Regions from separate parts of the Lachnoclostridium phytofermentans ISDg genome, predicted to be linked through region 3. Evidence: predicted binding sites of a transcription regulator. Region 3 holds the regulator's gene; each other region holds the start of a gene.

Evidence for each region. Region 3 encodes NrdR, which represses ribonucleotide reductase genes. Its sites were predicted from a motif close to CACAANATNTTGTG; they were not measured.
Region 1: a site for NrdR is predicted at 3,951-3,964, ahead of CPHY_RS16700 (ribonucleoside-diphosphate reductase subunit alpha). Genes of this name have one in related genera too.
Region 2: a site for NrdR is predicted at 2,445-2,458, ahead of CPHY_RS02925 (ribonucleoside triphosphate reductase). Genes of this name have one in related genera too.
Region 4: a site for NrdR is predicted at 3,097-3,110, ahead of nrdD (anaerobic ribonucleoside-triphosphate reductase). Genes of this name have one in related genera too.

What each region holds. Positions count from the first base shown of each region.
Region 1 is NC_010001.1:3,925,940-3,931,593, forward strand. Features, by position in the region: gene CPHY_RS16690 (DUF1801 domain-containing protein) at 109-441, shown strand; gene CPHY_RS16695 (ribonucleotide-diphosphate reductase subunit beta) at 582-1,610, opposite strand; gene CPHY_RS16700 (ribonucleoside-diphosphate reductase subunit alpha) at 1,625-3,919, opposite strand; gene CPHY_RS16705 (hypothetical protein) at 4,200-4,883, opposite strand; gene CPHY_RS16710 (SHOCT domain-containing protein) at 4,873-5,307, opposite strand.
Region 2 is NC_010001.1:677,748-683,401, reverse strand. Features, by position in the region: gene CPHY_RS02925 (ribonucleoside triphosphate reductase) at 1-2,338, opposite strand, end outside; gene hflX (GTPase HflX) at 2,607-3,869, opposite strand; gene CPHY_RS02915 (tetratricopeptide repeat protein) at 3,888-5,135, opposite strand; gene CPHY_RS02910 (S8 family peptidase) at 5,423-5,654, opposite strand, start outside.
Region 3 is NC_010001.1:3,312,781-3,318,434, forward strand. Features, by position in the region: gene dprA (DNA-processing protein DprA) at 1-409, opposite strand, end outside; gene CPHY_RS14055 (YifB family Mg chelatase-like AAA ATPase) at 410-1,948, opposite strand; gene nrdR (transcriptional regulator NrdR) at 2,255-2,716, opposite strand; gene CPHY_RS14065 (PRC-barrel domain-containing protein) at 2,867-3,127, shown strand; gene CPHY_RS14070 (DNA polymerase Y family protein) at 3,350-4,552, shown strand; gene CPHY_RS14075 (IS30 family transposase) at 4,794-5,654, opposite strand, start outside.
Region 4 is NC_010001.1:3,728,782-3,734,435, reverse strand. Features, by position in the region: gene speB (agmatinase) at 1-488, shown strand, start outside; gene CPHY_RS15825 (saccharopine dehydrogenase family protein) at 529-1,728, shown strand; gene nspC (carboxynorspermidine decarboxylase) at 1,882-3,021, shown strand; gene nrdD (anaerobic ribonucleoside-triphosphate reductase) at 3,338-5,464, shown strand.

The sequences.
Region 1 (5,654 bases), 610 kb from region 3:
AGTCAAGAATAGAATATCCAATGAGATGAAACCTGCGGTCAGGCTGAAAAAACAATACTTTTTTCAACCTTATTAAAAAGGTGTGAAAGCGCCGGAGAAGAGGTTACAATGAACGAGGACATCCGTAATTACATAAGCAGTTTCGATTTAAAAACTATGCAACGATTTGATGAACTTTATGATTTAATTGAGCAATGTGCACCGAACGGCTCCTATGAAAAATTATGGGCTAAGATTCCTTCTTTTTATTATAAGGAACAATTTATACGACTTATACCGTTCAAAGATCATATTAATATTGAAGCAATAGCAGTTCTATCCTTTAAAGATCAATTACTAGGTTATAATATAACTCCAAAAGGAATGCTTCAAATCTATCATAGTGAACCAATCCCTTATGAAGTTCTGAAAAAAATATTTACAGAAAGTTTTAATTCATAGGCAAGTGAGCTTTTACAAAATAGATGAGTAATCAATCTATGGAGTAAAAGCTCTTTTTTGATTTAACGACAAGAGAGCGTCACTCCATAGCTGAATTAGATATGTTACGACGCTCCCTTTGTCATGAATATGGAATTTCTCTACTGCAAATCGTCAAAATCAAATACCGCTGCTTTTGTATAATTCGTTACTTTTGCTTCGAAAAAGTCAGTCTTCGTACTATTGATGTTAGAGAATGACTCTATCCATTCCATTGGATGTTTCGTAATTTCCGGATAAAGTATTTCTAAACCAACTGCCCGTAATCTTTGATTGGATAAATACTTAATATATTGATCAATTAGTTCATTATTGATGCCAAGTATCTGGTTATCCGTAACATATTGGCCCCAAGCAATTTCGTGCTCAACACCAGTTCTCATCATCTCACGAAGTTCCTCCTCTAAGCCTTTGGTAAACATCTCTTTCTGTTCAACACGAAGCTCTTTCATGATATTTTGAAATAGTACCAAATGAGTAATTTCATCTCGGTTGATATATTTAAAAATTGTACTGGTAGCTGTCATCTTTCCTTGCCTTGCTAGTGTATAGAAAAAACTAAACCCGGAATAAAAATAAATTCCCTCAAGAATATAATTTGCAAATACTACACGTACAAAATTTTCATCACTAGGTTCATCACTAAATCTCTGATAAATATTTGCAATAAATTTATTACGTTCCAAAAGATACTTATCCTCTCTCCATATATCATATATTCGATCTCTCGTCACTGGATTTGTCACGGTATCTAAGATATAGGAGTAACTTTGTGCATGAATTTCCTCTTGAAATGCTTGGACATTTAGCAAGGAGGATACTTCTGGAGCTGTAATATACCTTGATATATTCGGTAGATTTTCACTTTGTATCGAATCTAAGAAGTTGAGGAATGCGATGATTTTATCGAAGGCATTCCGTTCTCCATCTGTTAAGTAAGGAAATTGTTTTACATCCTCTTGCAGTGAAATTTCTTCTGGTATCCAAAAGTTATTAAGCATTGTACGATAAATCAAACGAGCCCAGTCGTATTTGATACGATTCCACTCTCTTAGATTCGTTGTATTTCCCTTAATTAAACAATCGGTACCACGATCTCCATACTCATTAAAAATTTTCTTCTTCTCCATGATTTACCTCCACTTTAACTAGAACAGCTTGTACATTCATCCATCTCAAGCGACTGATTTCTAACATAGTAAATCGTCTTTAGACCTTTTCTCCAAGCTTCCATATATAAATTTAAAATATCAATTGCCTTATATTCTGGCGTGATATATAGATTAAACGACTGAGACTGATCAATGTGGCGTTGGCGTATTCCACATGCACGAATACTAAATTGCTGATCAATCGTATGTGCTTCTTTGTATAGCCAGAAATTCGATGTATTTAAATCTGGAGCAGTTTTTGGTATAAAACTTCCCTTCTTTTCTTCAATAAAATATCTCTTAAAGATAGGATCAATACCCGCTGAGGTATTTGCAATGTTAGAGGTACTTCCCGTAGGCGCAACTGCTGTAATGTAGCCATTTCTCATACCATGCTCTGCTACCTCTTTACTTAGTGCTAACCAACGGTCACTGGTATAATCTCTGCGCTTAAAATACTCACCTGTTTCCCACTCGGAGCCATGAAAAGCTTCATATTTTCCCTTTTCCTTTGCAAGTTCCATCGAGGCTTTGATGGCTTGATATGCTATTTCTTCAAATAAGTCATCCGCTTCCTCAAGATGTTTTTGTGTCTCCCAGCCAATACCGTGATTTACAAGGTAATGATGGTATCCACTTGTCCCAAGTCCGATTGCACGGTATTTATCACTGGTAATACGGGCTTCTGCTACCGGTGTCTGATTTAAAGTAATGACATTATCAAGCATACGAATTTGTAACGGAATATTAACTGCTAAATCTTTTTTTTCAATCCTACCAAGACTAATTGAATTTAGATTACAGGTTACCATATCCCCTGGCTTAATCTTTGTAATAATCACTTTAGCACCAGATTCATCTTGAATCAATTCTTCTCGTAGCTCACTTTCGCTCATGTTTTGTGTTATCTCCTGACATAGGTTCGAGGAATAAATCATTCCAGCGTGTTTATTCGGATTTGCCTGATTTACCGTATCACGGAAGAAGATAAATGGTGCTCCCGTCTCAACGGCACTCTTCATAATCCGTTTCATCACTTCAAGTGCAGGAACTGTAATCCTTGGTAACTCTTTACATTCTTCACATGCAAGATAGCGCTTTGTAAACTCGTTCTCTGCCACTTCATCATAGCTATCCTCCAAAGAAAATCCCATTACCTTATTTACCAGATAAGGATCAAATAATGACCATTCTTCTCGTCGCTCTAACCGTTCCATGAATAGGTTCGGTACACTAAGTGCGGTAAATATATCATGAGCCTTTCTTCGATCATCTCCATTGTTTGTTTTAAGGTCAAGAAAATCATATAGGTCAGCATGCCAAATATCAAGAGTAATGGTAGCTCCTCCCTTTCTCCTTCCTAATTGATCCACTGCAATTGCAGTATCATTATAGAGTCGTACCCATGGAATTACTCCTCCGGAAGCATTTTTGTTACCTCGTATCTCACTATTTAAAGCACGGATTTTGCCTACATAGATACCAAGCGCACCCCCATGCTTACTCACACTAGAAAACTTCTGATTTACATCATAAATAGACCATAGATTATCTCCTACTACCGAGATAAAACAGCTGCTTAGCTGATAAAAAGGAGTACCTGCATTGGCAAGAGTAGGGGTCGCAACCGTCATCTGAAGACTACTAAGTAAATCATAAAACTTCTTCGCGTATTCCATACGCTTTGCCTTTTCTTCCGGAATAGCAAGATGCATCGCAATTACCATAAATCTCTCTTGAGGAAGTTCAAAAACTTCCTTTTTAAGTCCCTTCACCAGATAACGATCAGATAACAGTTTTACACCTTCATAATTAAACAAATAATCTCTTTCTGGCTTAATATATGCTCCTAACTCTTTTATCTCTAATTGAGTATACGCATCGGTTAGATATGATCCGTAAAGTTCTTCCTCCACCAACGAATTTACAAGATTTAAAAAATCCCCATATCCAAAATGCTTATAATGACGTTCTATTGCTGCTTCTTTATACAAATCAAATACAAACAATCTCGCTGCAACATACTGCCAATTGGTATGTGTTTCACGCATGATATTACCAAATTCATCTTTCTTAGTATGAATTACTTTTTCAATCGCTGTTTGAACTAACATCTTTTGAATTTCTTTCGTACTCATTCCGTCCACAAACTGGATCCTCGCATCCAGTTCCAGCTCAATTGGGTCACACCCTTCCAAACCCTCACAAGCAAATGCAATCATTCTCTTCGTCTTTTCCACACATAACGGCTCATAGGTTTGATTACGCTTTTTAATCATAATATCCATAGTTTTTACTCACCCTATCTTTTTTATTGGCTACAATATATAGTGTCAACTTTAGACTTATCATTAAGTTTAATACTATATAATGTCATAGTAATAATTATCATTATTAGTTATATATTATAACGACACAAAAAAATAATCAAGAGTGAATTACGTTTTTTACTTATTTCCAGAATTTTTTTTGGATGTAATATTACTAAAAAGGATATAAGAAAGGGAAGAACAGACTGTAAGACTGTTCTTCCTTCGGTATACTAAGAATATTAAGATAATAACTATTTTAATATCTTGCGATCAATTCTTTTCTTTTTGTTACATACTCTTCCTGGCTAACCAATCCTTTTTGAAGTAAATCTTGTAATTCTAGAATTTCATTTTCAAGTCTGCTATTAGGTTTAAGTACTATATTATTGAAAAATAGTATAAGCAATGCTATTAGAAATGGAATTTCCCATAAGTTGATTATTATATAATATAATCTTTGCGTAAAATCCTCATAATAATTTAGTTTTAATATATTATCTAATTTATTATAGATGCTATATGATAAAATTATAGAAAGCATCACAATTGCTAAATAACTTAACTTCTTTTGGAATACCCAAATAATTACACATACTAATATAATGATAAGTATAATTACATTAAATACTGCATTAGTCCTATCATTCCTAAAATCCCATTCCCATAAAGTAAAGCTGGTTTTTGACAAGGTAAAATAACTGACTGCATATAATATTAATGGAATATTAAGAAGCTTTTTAAACTTAATATTATCAAGTAATGTAAAACCTACAAATACTAATGCCATAATTATTAGGGACAAAAAGTATGTTATTTTCATACTACTTGATAAATACTCTAATATTTTTTTATTTAAAAAAATTATACAAAATTGCAAGAATGCGAACACAAAAGCTATAAGTAAAAATACAAAAATAGATTTCGTTTTTTTATTTTCCATTTGATTCACCCATTATGACTTTCTTCTTTTCTTCATATTCACTCTTTGTTATAATGCCTTTCTCTGCAAGTGCTTTTAACTCATTTAATTTCCCAGATATTTCTCTCTCACTTTTTATTCTTTGTATAAAATTTACCTCTTTTATTTCAGATAAATTATCGTATGAACATGCAATTTTAAGAACACCCATGAACATGATAGCAGCCACTATGAGGCACGCCCCTGAGATAGCCATATAACCAGCAAAATAAGTACCATTAATTATGAAGTTATAAGCATCTCCATTTACATATACATTGGTTGATTCCTGTTTATTATCATACGTGTTTTTCTTATTCAATCCTAGTCCAAAAAAGATTACTGCTAATAAAGCAAATGTAATTGATAGAGCGACTAGATACTGAAATGCTTTTTTCTTTTCCATCCTAAACCCCCATTAATTTATTTTTTCGTAAGTAATATGATCATTATACCATAATTTTCTATGAAATCCATACATTTACATAAATTATGACAATTAGATTTATATTTAGATACATAAACTCATACTATGAATTATAGAAATTTGTATATAAAAAACAAGCACATATGTTATGATAGGATGTTTGTTATTTTAGAAAACTTATCACTCTTAAAAATATGCCTGCAATTAGTCAATCTTAGTTTTTTCGTATATTTTACTACATACTCCTTTTTTGCATACTATTTATCAAATTACTATAAATAACATTATTTGTAATCTTTTTTATCAAAAGGCTTTAGATGAAAAAG
Region 2 (5,654 bases), 2.2 Mb from region 3:
TCATGATACCCTCTTTTACAACCAATAGAGTTGGTGCTTGCATAATATGATACTGCTTTGCTAATTCCATATTTTCTTCAGCATCAATTACTTGATATTTATAACCATCCAAATATCCTTTTGCTAATTTACAATTTGGACATGTTTTTGTAGTAAATAAATAACATCCGTCGTTTGATAGATAAGACTCGTTATCATCAAGATTTAATGTAACCGCAGCTTCCTCAATACCTTTATTCGCACTAAGTAAATCACCGGTATTTAATGCATGAGCTAAATCGTACTCTATTCTATTTTTATATTCCTGTGATTTTCCTTCATTCCAGTTTTGCACTGGTCTATAGTACCCTGTAATTCTACTATATACCTCTGCTTTTTCACCACATTCTGGACATACAAAACTTTCACCTTTAATATATCCATGATTTTTACAGATCGAATAGGTTGGTGACATAGTATAATAAGGTAATTTATAGTTTTCTGAAATCGTACGAACTAATTTAGCCGCTGCTTCCCAATCCGGTAATTTCTCACCTAGGAAGGCATGGAATACGGTACCAGAAGTATATAACGTTTGCAATTGGTCTTGGACATCAAGTGCAGAGAAAATATCATCCGTGTATTCTACTGGAAGATGGGAACTATTTGTGTAATAAGGGGTATCTCCTTCTTTTCCAGCTGTCCTAATTTCAGACCAACGTTTTCTATCATGTTTTGCAAGACGATAGCTGGTTGATTCCGCTGGTGTTGCTTCTAGATTATATAAATCTCCGAATTCCACCTGATAATCACCAAGACGATCTCTCATATGATTTAAAACTTCTACAGAAAATTGCTGCGTTTTCTTATCTGTCATATCTTTTCCAAGCCATCTTGCATTTAGTCCTACCTCATTCATACCAATAAGTCCAATGGTAGAGAAATGATTGTCGAAGGTTCCAAGATAACGTTTTGTATATGGATATAAGCCTTCTTCTAATAGTTTTGTGATAACTTTTCTCTTAACCTTTAACGATCTTGCAGAGATATCCATCATACGGTCAAGTCTTTGATAAAATTCAGCTTCATTTGCTGATACATAGGCAATACGAGGCATATTAATGGTAACTACACCTACCGAACCCGTACTTTCACCACTACCAAAGAAACCTCCCGTCTTTTTACGTAACTCACGTAAATCAAGTCTTAGACGGCAGCACATGGAACGAACATCACTTGGTTCCATATCCGAATTGATATAATTAGAGAAATAAGGGGTACCATACTTTGCGGTCATCTCAAATAATAATCGATTATTCTCTGTGTCTGACCAATCAAAATCTTTCGTAATGGAGTAAGTAGGGATTGGATATTGAAAACCACGTCCGTTCGCATCACCCTCAATCATAATTTCGATAAAGGCTTTGTTTACTAAATCCATCTCTTTCTTACAATCCTTATATTTAAATTCCATCTCTTTTCCGCCGACGATACATGGCAGCTCCGCTAAATCATTTGGAACTGTCCAGTCTAACGTGATATTGGAGAATGGTGCTTGTGTTCCCCAACGACTAGGAGTATTCACTCCATAAATAAAGCATTGAATACATTGCTTTACTTCTTCATAACTTAAATTATCTACTTTTACAAATGGAGCTAAGTAAGTATCAAAGGAAGAAAAAGCCTGTGCTCCCGCCCATTCGTTCTGCATAATACCTAAGAAATTAACCATCTGGTTACATAATGTTGAAAGATGCTTTGCTGGAGATGAGGTAATTTTACCTGGAATACCACCAAGCCCTTCCTTAATTAGTTGCTTTAAAGACCAACCCGCACAATATCCTGTTAACATGGATAAATCATGAATGTGTATGTCCGCGCTACGATGGGCATTTGCAATTTCCTCATCATAAATCTCTGACAACCAATAGTTTGCAGTTATCGCTCCAGAATTATGTAGAATTAATCCTCCAACGGAGTAAGTAACCGTAGAGTTTTCTTTTACTCTCCAGTCCTCCTCTTTCACGTACATGTCTACAATTTCTTTGTAATCTAAAATAGTAGATTTCATATTACGTATTTTTTCCCTATTCTTACGATAAAGAATATAGGCTTTTGCTACATCGGTATATCCAGATTGCTCAAGAACATGCTCCACACTATCTTGAATATCTTCTACCGTAACCGTACTGTCTTTCAACTTGGTTTGAAAATCTGATGTAACACGCAAAGACAACAAATTAATGATATCCTCGTTATAAAGTTTTTGCGTAGCATTGAATGCTTTTGCAATGGCACTACTGATTTTTGAAAGCGCAAATTCGGCTATTTCACCATCCCGTTTCACAACTTTAATCATGTGTACTTCTCCCTTCCTACCTACATTGTTCAATAATAAATTCTATCAGAAAGCAATAGCAACGTCAAGGCTAACTACAACATATATTTTGATATTTTAGTCCTACCACTACATATTGTGTTTAAGTGTGTATCAAAAGAAAAGTCCGTAAAGTAGCTTAAACACACGGTTTTCGTTATGTTTCGCTCCTTAACGGACTTTTTTCGTAACACAATATAATCTATTTTTATAATATTATGAAAAATTTATTGCTATAATTGTTTTAAGCTTAACTTTGTTTACTCCATACAATTTGGTTTGCAATATCTTTTGGAACATAGGCTTTTACAAAAATGCCACCTTCTTGATATTCCTCTTCTAACAGCTGTCCATACTTACGGATAAGTTGTATGCTCCCAGCTTCTTGGTAAGAAAAGATATGCTCGATTAGTACCTTTGCCTCTCTTAATACTTCTTCAATTATATCTAAAAGCTCTACTACACCAACGCCTTGCTTTGCGGAAATTTTTACGGTCTTATCTGCCTTTAAATCCTTCATTGGCTCTTCCTCTTGAACAAGATCTTGTTTATTAAAGACCGTAATAACAGTTTTATCTGTTACTTGTAGCTTTTTTAATGTTTCATAAACAATATGCATTTGCTTATAAGCCTGAGGATTCGAAGCATCAACAACATGAATGATAATATCGGCATACTTTGCTTCTTCTAAAGTGGAACGGAACGCATCAATTAAATGGTGTGGTAATTTTCTAATAAATCCAACGGTATCGGTTAGCAATACCTGCTGCCCACTTTCTAGCGAAAGATTTCTAGTGGTGGGATCCAGTGTTGCAAATAGCATATTTGCCTCTAACACATCGGCCTCAGTAAGGCGATTTAGTAGCGTAGACTTTCCTGCGTTGGTATAACCTACAATTGCTACCACCGGAATAGGATTTTTCATACGAAGAGAACGTGCAACTTCTCTGTTTCTCTTGATATCATCTAATTCCCGGTTTAATTGAGCAATTCTATCTTTAATTAAACGACGATCAATCTCTAATTTCTTTTCTCCAGGACCTCTTGTACCGATACCACCACCTAATCTTGATAATGAGTTTCTCATTCCAATTAACCTAGTAGCACGGTATTTTAGCTGTGCTAATTCTACTTGAATCTTACCCTCTCTTGTACTTGCATGCTGGGCAAAGATATCTAGTATAATCATAGTACGATCCATTACTTTTGCCTGTAGTGCATCTTCAAGGTTTCTTAACTGAGCAGGAGATAATTCATCATCACAGATAATTCCTGTGGCACCTAACTGTTCAATCAGAAGACGGATTTCTTCTATCTTTCCCTTACCAACGTAAGTTCCAGGATGAATTTTCTCACGATTTTGAGTGATTCTTCCTACGGTTACGGCTCCTGCAGTATCTACAAGTTCCATAAGCTCATCCAATGATTCCTCAGTATCATCATTATCGTTTTCGCTGACTGCAACTAGAATCACTTTTTCTTGCTCTTCTTTTATCTCATATAATTCTGACATAACTACAAGTTGTCCTCCTTATGGTTTCTTTACAGTTTCAGATGTTCCTACTTGCTCTGTTTGATTTGTTTGATTTGTATTTGTTTCGTTACTTGCACCTTCCACTCTAGTTTTTAAGAAGGTAGCGTCTTTCTTCGCATCCACATCGTCTGGATAGCGAACCAGATACTTTTTCATCTTTTCATATGCTTCTTTAAAGTCTCCGGTCTTTTCTAATAGTATAATCTCATTTCTTAAAAGTTGCTGTTCTATCGTTACATCAGAGTATTTTTTTGCCTTCTTTAGACAATTTTTCGCCTTATCGTACTCTTCCTCATTCAAATAACAGGTCAGAAGCTGATTATAAAACATGGCAGACACCATACCACCTGATTCCTCAAAGGTCTCAAAATACTGGATCGCTTGTTTAAAATCTCCTTCTTCTATGCTTATTTCTCCTAGGAAGTAATTTGCTTCTATAAAACCATTTTTTAATGACTGTGCTAATTGAAGCTTTGCATGGTCATAATTTTTCTGATAAAAATAAACCTTCGCTAACTCAAAGCTATCTCTCTCTGTGTGGACTGGAAGCGAAGCTGCAATCTTTAATACTTCCTCTGCCTCGGCTGTACGGGAGAGTTCTTTTAAAGCAGCAAATTTTCCAAAATAAAGGTCAAAGTCTCCCTTGGAAATTTCTATTGCCTTATCATAGTCTTTGATACTCTCTTCATAATTACCAAGAATCCTATTAATATTCGCTCTCGCATTATAAATCGCAGTATCATCTTTTTCGGTTTCTAAAATTTCAGAATAGATATTCGATGCTTCCTCAAGATTTCCACTTCTCTCTAGTGCATTCCCTTTGTAATATAGAATATCCGTATCTAAGTTTTTCTCTTCTGAGATTGCGAGTGCTAAATCAAAATTTTTAATCGCTTCTTCATAAGACTGTGCATATAAATAAGCGATACCAATACCTCGATAAGCTTTTTTGTTATTTTGTTTTACTATAGCTATTTCTTTATCCATAATTATGCTTTCAAATTCCTTAATGGCATCTTCATACCGTGAGAGTTTAATCAATGTAAAACCATAATCTAAATAAAACTCTGCTTTATCCGGATTTGCTTTAATAGCATCTATAAAACTTTTCTCAGCATTTTCATATTCTCCATTTTCATAATAGGACATCGCTTTACTATAGCTTCGATTTGCCTTACTTAGCCCACAGCCGCTAAAAACAAGCGATAAACATAATACCGCTAGAAATGCTTTTTTCTTCTTCAATGTATCCATCCTCCATTTACCTTAGGTTAACGATTATTGTCATTATATAATTTTTTCCTACCATACACAAGGGTAGTAATTAAAAAAGGGACAAAAGAAAGTGGATTCCAAATCATAGATAGAATGATTTTGGAATCCACTTTTGCTATTACTAAAAATACTATTTTGAAAAACGATAGTTTTTCAGTACCTTCCCTATTTTAGTAGGAATTTTATTATATAGGTATTACATTGCAGTTAATCCACCATCAACGACAAATTCTGAACCTGTAGAGTAGCTTGATTCTCTATACTGGTAAACTATCTCTGACGCAGAGAGCTCCCCACCCAACTACAGGATTTGGATAATCTCGATAAGCTGGAAGATGCTTTGCCCCACTAATTAAGTAAGCTTTCATCTTCTCACCATATAGATATAAGTCATTACCTTTCACAATCCCCCATTCCATTAAAAGTGCAGCTGCACCTGTAACAAATGGAGTTGCCATTGAGGTACCAGAACGAACCGTAAACCCGCCC
Region 3 (5,654 bases):
AATAATAAGCAGCGTCACTGCCATAGGCACTACAGTTTCTAGCTCCAATGACAGCGATGGAGGGAAGGTCATCTTTTGGTAACTCTCCACGATAATATAGAAACCAAGGTGCATCATAAAGTTTTTTTAATTTTTCTGGATATTCTTTATCTTCTATACAAATAAAATGAATCCCACGCTTTTTCGTATAATTATATTCATTTTCTAATTCTTCCATCGAATATTTTTTATTTAGATAAGATATTACTTCTTCTTTTAAGCCAAGCTTCAATAACTCCTCTTGTTTGGCTTGATAAACGCCCTCAATGGAATGAAATGCGTATAATAACATAACAATCGTCTTATGTCCTATCACTTCGTTTTTCGATATCCAATACCACAGTAATCGATTCCTTTTTATACAATCCATCTAAACTTCCCCCCAATACTTTCTATCTACGCCCCGATATCCGATTGCTTCTATTAAATGATGCTTTTCGATAGAATCCTTCCCCTCTAAATCCGCTATGGTACGAGCAACTTTTAAAATACGATGATATGCTCTTGCACTTAAGTTCATTGAAGTAAACGCCTGTTCTAAAATCTTTTGTTCTTTATCTCCAAGTGAACAGTACTTTTTTACTTCTGAGGGTGAAAGTTGAGAGTTGAAATACTTACCACTTTTTTGGTAGCGGAATAACTGTCGTTCTCGTGCTTCTTTAATACGTTCTCTAATTATGGAGGAAGACTCGTTACTCTTTCCATAAGTTAATTCCTTATACGCGATTGGAATCGTTTCAACACAAATATCAATTCGATCTAGTAGTGGTCTTGAAATCTTTCCAATATATTGTTTGATTTGCTGCAGGGAACATTTACACTTACTTCGGTCAGGATAATAACCGCATTTACATGGGTTAAGAGCCGCAACAAGCATAAAATTAGCTGGATATGTATAGGTAGCATGAAGCCTTGATATCGTTACTACCTTCTCTTCTAGAGGCTGTCTAAGCACTTCTAAGGTCCGATTATCAAACTCTGTTAGTTCATCTAAAAATAATACTCCATGGGCTGCTAAACTGATTTCTCCAGGTCTTGGACATCGTCCTCCACCAATGAGTGCTGTTTGAGTAATCGTGTGATGCGGGGACCGAAATGGCCTTTCTAAGATCAAAACACGATTATTATCAAGTTGTCCAGATACACTATAAATTTTAGATATATCAAGACTCTCTTCAAAGCTTAATTCAGGCATAATAGAGGGAATTCTTTTTGCTAGCATCGTCTTACCAGAACCAGGTGTCCCAATCATCATGATATTATGTTGACCAGCAACAGAAACCTCAATAGCCCTTTTTGCTGTTACCTGACCAACAATATCAGAAAAATCCAGAGTATTTCTTTCCTCTTGCTCCATAAACAATGAGGTAACATCTAAAAACTCAGGAAGTATTGTCATCATGCCAGATACCAACTCCACAGTTAGGCTAAGGTTTTCGACTCCAATCACCTCAATTCCGCTCACTACTGCACCCTCTTTTGCATTATCCTTCGGTACAATACAGCGTTTAAAACCTTGTTTTTGTGCAGTACAAATAAGTGGAAGGATTCCATTTACACGATGAATCTTTCCATCTAAACTAAGTTCTCCAATAAATAAAGTTTGTTCCAAATAATCGTTGGGAATATAACCGGAAGCGGTTAGAATTGCTATGGCGATTGCCAAATCGAAGGCAGTTCCCTCTTTTTTTACATCAGCTGGTGATAAATTGATAGTGATATGCTTTGGTGGCAATGAATAACCAGAATTTCGTATTGCCGTTTTTACCCGTTCTTTCGCTTCTTTCACTTCAGAGCCTAAAAATCCAACTAAATCAAAGCTAGGAAGTCCATCACTTACATCTGCCTCTACATTCACGATAAAGGCATCAATCCCATCAATCGCAGCACAAAATGACTTACTAAACATCCAATATCCTTTCCTCTCTCCAAGGAAAGCAAATACCTAAAAATATTATAACAGACAAGTATCTTAGTGACAACGAGTTTTTATTAACAAAGAATAAGCTTATGAGTTTTTATTACCAAAGAATAAGCTAGCTTTTATAAACAAAGAATAAGCACACTTCAGGAATTTTACTTTGTCATTAACATAAAGCATGCTTTATTTATATATCCTTATCATAAGAAAGAGCTTATATCCAATCTCTGGTCTATACCTAAAAAAACCTCCAAATGTTTCTATCCACTTGGAGGTTCTAGTCATTATTACTTTTTAAACATGTTCATGATCGAGTATCTTCTTTAGTTCGTTCATAAAGGTATTGACATCCTTAAATTCACGATAAACGGAAGCAAATCGAACATAAGCAACAGCATCTAAGCTCTTTAGCTTATCCATCACAATTTCACCGATTTTATTACTTGGAACTTCTTTTTCTTCCAAATTAAAAATAGTGTTTTCCACTTCATCAACGAGTGCGTTAATCTGATCTACGGAAATCGGGCGCTTATGGCAGGAACGAAACACACCTGCTTCAATTTTGGAACGATCGTAAGGTTCACGATTATTATCCTTCTTAATTACCACCAAAGGTATCGTTTCTACTTTTTCATAAGTAGTAAAACGTTTAGAACATTCATCACACTGTCTTCTGCGTCGTATTGAACTGCAATCATCTGCTGGCCTTGAGTCAATTACTCTTGTATTTTCTTTTCCACAAAATGGACACTTCATACGGTACCTCCCATTATTATATTAACCCGCACATGCTAACCGTAATCTCCACTTTTATTATATTGAATAAATTCCCATAGGTCAAGCATATAGTCAATCATGTTTTTATATTTTCTTCATATGATAGTAAAAAACGGGAGGATCTATCCAATGCGATTATTTGAAATGCGTAATAAAGAAGTCATAAATTGTAGAGATTGCCTACGATTAGGCTTTGTTTGCGACATTATTTTTGATGCTGTCACTGGATGCATTGAAGCTATCATCGTTCCAGGACCACCAAAAATATGGGGGCTTTTAGGAAGAGATCATGAATATATCATACCTTGGTCATGCATTTGCCAAGTGGGTCCTGACGTCATTCTAGTTGATATTGATGCCACTGAGTGCTTTAAGAAGTGCGGGGCTTAGATACTGAATCATAAATCCCTCTTTACAATCGAACCTTTGTTTCCTATAATAATTATTATGGAGTATACAGCATATTTTAAATCAGATCGATGGCGCTAGAATAGTATATGATCTGAATTTAAGATCTCGAATTACAAATTACAAATTACCATCGGGATTAGCTATATAGTTTATTAGTATCAACTCCCATATTCAATTTATAAATATAAGGAAACGAGAAATATGAGTAAAAATGAACGACTAATTTTTCATGTGGATGTGAATAGTGCCTTCTTAAGCTGGGAATCTGTACATCGTTTAGCAGCGGATCCCGAGTCGATTGACTTACGTACCATCCCTTCTGCTGTTGGTGGTGACAAACAAAGCAGGCACGGTATCGTTTTAGCAAAATCCACCCAGGCAAAATCTTTTGGCATTGTTACTGGGGAACCACTAACTCATGCACTTCAAAAGTGTCCCTCTTTGGTAGTAGTACCCCCTAATTTTGAAGTATATACAAGATATTCAGAACGATTAATGAATCTATTATCAGAATATACACCTACTTTGAACCAATTTAGTATTGATGAAGCGTTCCTTGATATGACTGATACTTATCATCTCTTTGGTGCTCCTATGGATATCGCGAATCAAATTAGAGATCGAGTATTGAAGGAATTAGGTTTTACTGTAAACATTGGAATTTCTACCAATAAACTACTTGCTAAGATGGCTTCCGACTTTAAAAAACCGAATCTTTGCCACTCCTTATTTCCATCTGAAATACCAGAAAAGATGTGGCCTCTTCCTGTTGAGGAATTGTTTTTTGTCGGAAAATCCGCGAAAGCCAAATTTGGTATCTTAGGAATTCGCAGTATTTACGATTTAGCACATACGAATGTAAATATCCTAAAAACACATCTAGGAAACAAATATAGTGCTCTAATCCATGAATACGCGAATGGTATCGATGAAGAACCAGTTGAAGTTACTGATCCTAAGGCAAAAGGTTGTGGAAACAGTATCACATTAAGTCAAGATGTCATTGATAACGCAATTGCAAAACAAGTCTTACTAGCATTAAGTGAAACCGTTGGTGCAAGGCTACGCTCCTCTAATGTTTCATGTAGCTGCATTACTGTTGAAATTAAATATACTAATTTCCAAACCTATACCCATCAAACAGTCTTACCACATCAAACGAACACGACAGCAACTATTTATGAGGCTGCTTGTCGTTTATTTGATGAATTTTGGGACAACTCACCGATCCGTTTACTAGGTATTCGAACTACCAAACTAGACGATACAGACTTTTCACAGATCAGTCTTTTTGATAACAACCAATCGGATAAGTTTAAGAAACTTGATTCTGCTATTGATTCTATCCGTAATAAATATGGTATTGATTCCGTAAAAAGAGCTAGTTTTTTAAAGAAGGGTTGAATGAAAAGTTAAATTCCAGTGTAAAGTTAAATTCCAGTATGCAGGCTAAATTCCATTTTATCTAGGTTTGAGCTATATTATAAATAAAAAAAATATAGTATAATAGGCTAACAGGAATGATCGGAATAAAAAAACTGCATGGCAAACAGACGACTGGAGAGTTTTGTGCAAGACTAAATTCCACCCGTCAGGGATAGGATATTGACGATTCTTCATCCGCAGATTGGCTAAAAGTTATGGGTTACTTTTTCAGCAGTTCGGGGGTCAGTATGATATCATTGGGTGGTATCTCCCTTAGTCCGAATGCATATACTGCATTATTATCAAGCAGCATTTGGGCCAGTTTAATGGGGGCTAGACCATTTAAGCTGGCTCTTGCTGTACTATTGATATGACTTGCAAGTTTTGTAACATCCCATTGGGTGAGGGTGTCAAATGTAGAACCTTTCGGAAGGACATAACGTATAAATTCATGGTTCTTTTCGATACCAGGTTTCTGCCATGATGCCATGGGGTCACAATAATAAATAGATGTTCGAATGACATTATCGATTCCAGTTTCAAGTTCATCAGGCTTTAAAAATTCGCCCCCCCTGTCAGTTAAGATAACAGGAAAGGTTTTGCAAAACCCAAGTGTTGAAATTTTTTCTTCAAGACGGTCAAATACTTTTTTAACAGATGTAGTTGTTTTATCCGGAAGAAGGTAGATCAACATCAGTTTACAGTTTCGGAAAAACAGGGTAAGAAATACCTTGTGACTACCTTCGCAACCAACTACGGTATCCATTTCCACAACATTTGAATCAGGATAGGCTTGTATATAGCTAAGAAAATCTTTGTAGGAGCGACCTTCAAAAATACCTTTATCATTGATTTCTGATGGATGAAGTTTACGGAGTTTGTACTTTACTTTCCGGGGGAGATCGAGATTTTTTACGGAAAGAGCACCAGAGGCTATGTAATTATAGATTGTTTTTTCAGTGCATTTAATTTCAGGATGGCTTTGAACAATCTGATAAGGGCTCTGTCCCTGTAGGATTAAAGGTGAAACTATACTATCCATAAGCTTAAGGTCTACCTCCGATATATTGATTCCGTTTCT
Region 4 (5,654 bases), 420 kb from region 3:
CAGATGTGCATATCATACATTTTGATGCTCATGCAGATTTAAGAGAGGATTATCTTGGAGTAAAACTGTCTCATGCAACGGTTATGAGAAGATGTCATGAGTTAGTGGGGGATAACAAAATCTATCAGTTTGGAATCCGAAGTGGAGATAGGGAAGAGTTTTTATTCGGAAATGAACACGTTACTACCTGTAGATTTGATTTTCACACCTTGGATGCTGTGGTTGAGGAATTGGAAAGAAAGCAAGTTCCGGTCTATCTTACGGTAGATTTGGATGTACTTGATCCATCGGTATTTCCAGGAACGGGTACACCAGAAGCTGGCGGTGCTACTTTTACTCAATTATTTGATGCCTTGCAAAAGGTTACAAGATTGAAGGTGGTAGCAGCAGATATGAATGAGCTTTCACCAATATATGACCAAAGTGGAGCTTCCACAGCTTTGGCGTGTAAGCTACTTCGAGAGATGATGCTAATGTTGATGAAATAAAAGAAATTTACCTAAATTGGAATTATTAAGGAGAACTATAATGAGTAGAGCATTAATTATCGGCGCCGGAGGCGTAGCAAGTGTTGTTGTAAACAAGTGTTGTCAAAATTCTGATGTGTTTACAGATATCTGTATTGCAAGCAGAACAAAATCTAAATGTGATGCCCTTAAGAATAAGTTAGATGGCGGTAAAACCAAAATTACAACTGCACAAGTAGATGCAGATAACGTACCTGAGCTTGTCGCATTAATTAATGAGTACAAGCCTGATATTGTAATCAATGTTGCACTTCCATATCAGGATTTAACTATTATGGATGCTTGTCTAGAGACGAAGACAGATTATCTAGATACTGCAAATTATGAACCTTTAGATACAGCAAAATTTGAATATAAGTGGCAGTGGGATTACCGCGAACGTTTTGAAAAGGCTGGTATCACAGCAGTTCTTGGATGTGGTTTTGACCCAGGTGTCACAGGTGTTTTCTCTGCCTATGCAATGAAGCATTATTTTGATGAAATTCATGAAATAGATATTTTAGATTGTAATGGTGGTGACCATGGTTACCCATTTGCTACAAACTTTAATCCTGAGATTAACATCCGTGAAGTTTCTGCAAACGGAAGCTATTGGGAGAATGGTAACTGGGTAGAGACTGAGCCGATGGAAATTAAGAGAGTATATGATTTCGAAGAAGTTGGACAAAAAGATATGTATCTTCTTCATCATGAGGAGTTAGAATCCCTAGCAATTAATATCAAGGGGATTAAGCGTATCCGCTTCTTTATGACATTTGGAGAGAGTTATTTAAGACATCTTAAGTGTCTAGAAAATGTCGGTATGACTTCGATTGAACCAATTGAATTTGAAGGAAAGCAAATCGTACCGCTTCAGTTCTTAAAAGCAGTATTACCTGATCCAGCAACACTAGGACCACGTACGGTAGGTAAAACAAATATTGGCTGTATTTATAAGGGCGTTAAGGATGGAAAAGAAGTTACTTATTATGTATATAATGTATGTGACCATCAGGAATGTTACAAAGAAGTGGGCTCCCAGGCAATTTCGTATACCACCGGGGTTCCTGCAATGATTGGTGCAGCGATGGTACTAACAGGTAAGTGGAAGAAACCAGGCGTATTTAATGTAGAAGAGTTTAATCCAGATCCTTTTATGGAGGAATTAAACCGCTTTGGGCTTCCTTGGAAAGAGAATTTTAAACCTGTATTAGTAGATTAAAGGCAGTAGGGCAGTTGCAAATTTAAACACTTTGCAACTGCTTTTTTAGAAAAAGAAGAAAATTTGCAAGTCTGTGTCTCGCCTGAATCCACAAACTTGATGATACGTATTGTTCGCATACAAGACAAAAGCAACGCAGAAAAGAGGTAATTTATGAAAGAGATCGACTTTAGTCAAATTCCAACCCCCTCCTATGTTGTAGAGGAGCGATTACTAAAACGAAACTTATCCTTATTAAAAAGTATTATGGACCAAACTGGTTGTAAAATACTATTAGCACAAAAGGCATTTTCCATGTTTTATTATTATCCGTTGATTGGATCTTACCTAGCAGGTACTACAGCTAGTTCTTTATTTGAAGCAAGGCTTGGGAAAGAAGAAATGGGAGGAGAAGTGCATATCTTTAATCCTGCCTATCAAGAATCTGAGATGGAGCAAATCATCTCTCTGTGTGATCATATTGTATTTAATACACCGAAACAATGGCTTAAATATAAAGAAGTAATACAAAAATCAGGAAAAAAGGTAAGCTGTGGATTAAGAGTGAATCCACAATACTCAGAAATCGAGGTAGATTTATATAATCCTTGTGCAAAGGGTTCAAGATTAGGTACAATCCTTGATAATATACAGGAAGAGGATTTAGAAGGATTGGAAGGATTGCATTTTCATACCATGTGTGAGCAAAATTCAGATGTCCTAGTTCGAACCTTAAAAGTCGTGGAAGAAAAGTTTAGCTTCCTATTAAAAAAGATGAAGTGGATAAACTTTGGTGGAGGGCATCATATCACAAGAGAAGATTACGATGTGGAGAGTCTGATTTCTTCTATACTTCATATGAAAGAGACTTATGGAATAGAAGTCTATCTAGAACCTGGAGAAGCAATTGGCTTAAATACGGGATACCTGGTTACTAAGGTATTAGATGTTTGTGGTGAGCATGGAGAATGCGCCATATTAGATACTTCTGCTGAATGTCATATGCCTGACGTTCTTGAAATGCCATATCGCCCAGAAATTATAGGAGCTGGTAAAGCCGGAGAAAAAGCTTATACTTATCGCCTTGGGGGACCTACCTGTCTGGCAGGGGATGTTGTGGGAGAGTATTCTTTTGATGAGCCATTAAAAGAAGGGGATATATTAGTCTTCTGCGATATGTCTCATTACAGCATGGTGAAAAATAATACCTTTAACGGAATCAACCTACCTTCTATCGTTGCATACACAGAAAAAGAAGGAATTGTAATTGTCAAACAATTTGGCTATGAAGACTTTAAAATGAGGTTATCATAATAGGTCTTAGGTCATTTAATAACTGAAAACTGTACGCAACAATCGAATAATTCAGAATAGATAGAAAATTAAAACCACTATATCTAGTTATTGGAATCTAAAAAAGAAACAATATGTAGTAGACTTATCCTTTTAACTATGCTATTATATTTATAAGATAATATATTTTAAAATTTCTTTCGTTGCACTTTAAAAGAAGAATAACTTATTTATAAGAGCCTCTTATTACCATCCCTCTTAGGGTGGAAAATAAGGGGCAATCATTTTGGGGGTATACCTAAGACAAAAATTTTAGAAACAAGAAAGGATAGGTTATATGAAGGTAGTTAAGCGTGATGGTAGGGTAACGGATTATGACAGAAATAAGATTTTAGTTGCAATTCGCAAAGCAAACGATGAGGTGGATCCTAAAGAAAAGATCACCGAGGACAAGATTGAAGCGATTATTCTAGGGATTGAACATCTTAAGAAGGATACGATGTATGTTGAAGAAATTCAAGATATGATTGAGCAAAAATTAATGGCAGAGCGTAAGTTTGTATTAGCAAAAACCTACATTATCTATCGTTTTCGCAGAGAGTTAGTAAGAAAAGCGAATACGACAGACGAGTCCATCATGAGTTTAATCAGACATAGTAATGAAGATGTTATGGAGGAAAACTCGAATAAAAATGCTGTCATTGCCTCCACACAACGTGACTTAATCGCAGGTGAGGTATCGAAGGATTTAACAAAACGTTTGTTATTACCAGAAAAGATTACAAAAGCTCATGAGGAAGGGATCCTACATTTTCATGATGCGGATTATTTCCTTCAGTCCATATTTAACTGCTGTTTGATTAATATAAAGGATATGCTTGAAAATGGTACGGTAATGAATGCAAAGCTGATTGAATCTCCAAAGAGTTTTCAGGTTGCTTGTACCGTTATGACACAAATTATTTCTGCTGTAGCAAGTAGTCAGTATGGTGGACAGTCTGTAGACATTCGTCATTTAGGAAAGTATCTTCGCCACAGTATGGACAAATATAGAAAGCGCTATGAATCTTTATTTAATGGAGAAGCTAGTGAAGAAGTAATTGAGAAATTTGTACAAGAAAGAGTACAGGATGAACTTCGTTCCGGTGTTCAGACAATTCAGTATCAGATTAATACTTTGATGACCACAAATGGCCAGTCTCCATTTGTTACGCTATTCTTAAACCTTGATAAAGATGATGAGTATATTGAAGAAAATGCAATGATTATAGAAGAAATTCTTCGTCAGCGTTTAGAAGGAATTAAGAATGAAAAGGGAGTTTATATTACTCCTGCTTTCCCAAAGTTAATCTATGTACTGGATGAACATAACTGTTTAAAAGGCGGTAAATACGACTATATTACAAAGCTTGCTGTAAAATGCTCCGCAAAGCGTCTCTATCCAGACTATATCTCCGCTAAGAAAATGCGTGAGAATTACGAAGGAAATGTATTCTCTTGTATGGGATGCCGTAGTTTCTTATCTCCATGGAAGGATGAAAATGGAGATTATAAATTCGAAGGACGTTTTAATCAAGGTGTAGTTAGCTTAAATCTACCTCAGATTGGTATTATTGCAAATGGTGATGAGGAAATATTCTGGCAGCTTTTAGAGGAACGTTTAGCACTTTGTTTTGAAGCACTTATGTGCAGACATAGAGCATTAGAAGGTACGATCTCTGATGTTAGCCCAATCCATTGGCAGTATGGTGCGATCGCTAGACTGAAAAAGGGAGAGACTATCGATAAGTTGTTGCATAACGGTTATTCTACCATTTCTTTAGGATATATTGGCTTATATGAAGTAACGAAGCTTATGAAAGGGGTAAGCCATACACAGAAGGAAGGAACCGAATTTGCACTTCGTATTATGAATCGCCTCAAAGATGCAGCGGATACCTGGAAGAAAGAAACCGGAATAGGTTTTGGATTATATGGAACACCTGCAGAATCTCTTTGCTATCGTTTTGCAAGAATTGATAAAGAGCGTTTTGGTGACATTAAGGACATTACAGACAAAGGTTATTATACAAACTCCTATCATGTGGATGTACGTGAAGATATCGATGCATTTAGCAAATTCACTTTCGAGAGCCAGTTTCAGGTAATCTCCAGCGGCGGTGCAATTTCTTATATAGAAGTTCCAAATATGCGCCACAACCTGGAAGCATTAGAAGAAATAGTGAAATTTATCTATGATAACATTCAATATGCAGAATTTAATACAAAATCAGATTATTGCCATGTTTGTGGTTTTGATGGTGAGATTAAAATTAATGAGGATTTTGAATGGGAGTGCCCAAATTGCGGAAATAAAGACCATGCAAAGATGAATGTAACTCGTAGAACCTGTGGTTATTTAGGGGAAAATTTCTGGAATAAGGGAAAAACAAAAGAAATTAATGCGAGAGTACTTCATATTTAAAGTCGGTATACAGTTATGAAATTAAAAACTATTGCATAATTAGAATGCATTATTTATAAAGAATGAGCGAGCATAAGAAATTTTCGATATGATATTTGTTGAATAATTAGAAATATCAATAAAAACAAAAAAAATTTGTTTTCAAATGTTATCATTAGCAGAGTGTCAGATGAATGTATATTACACTTCT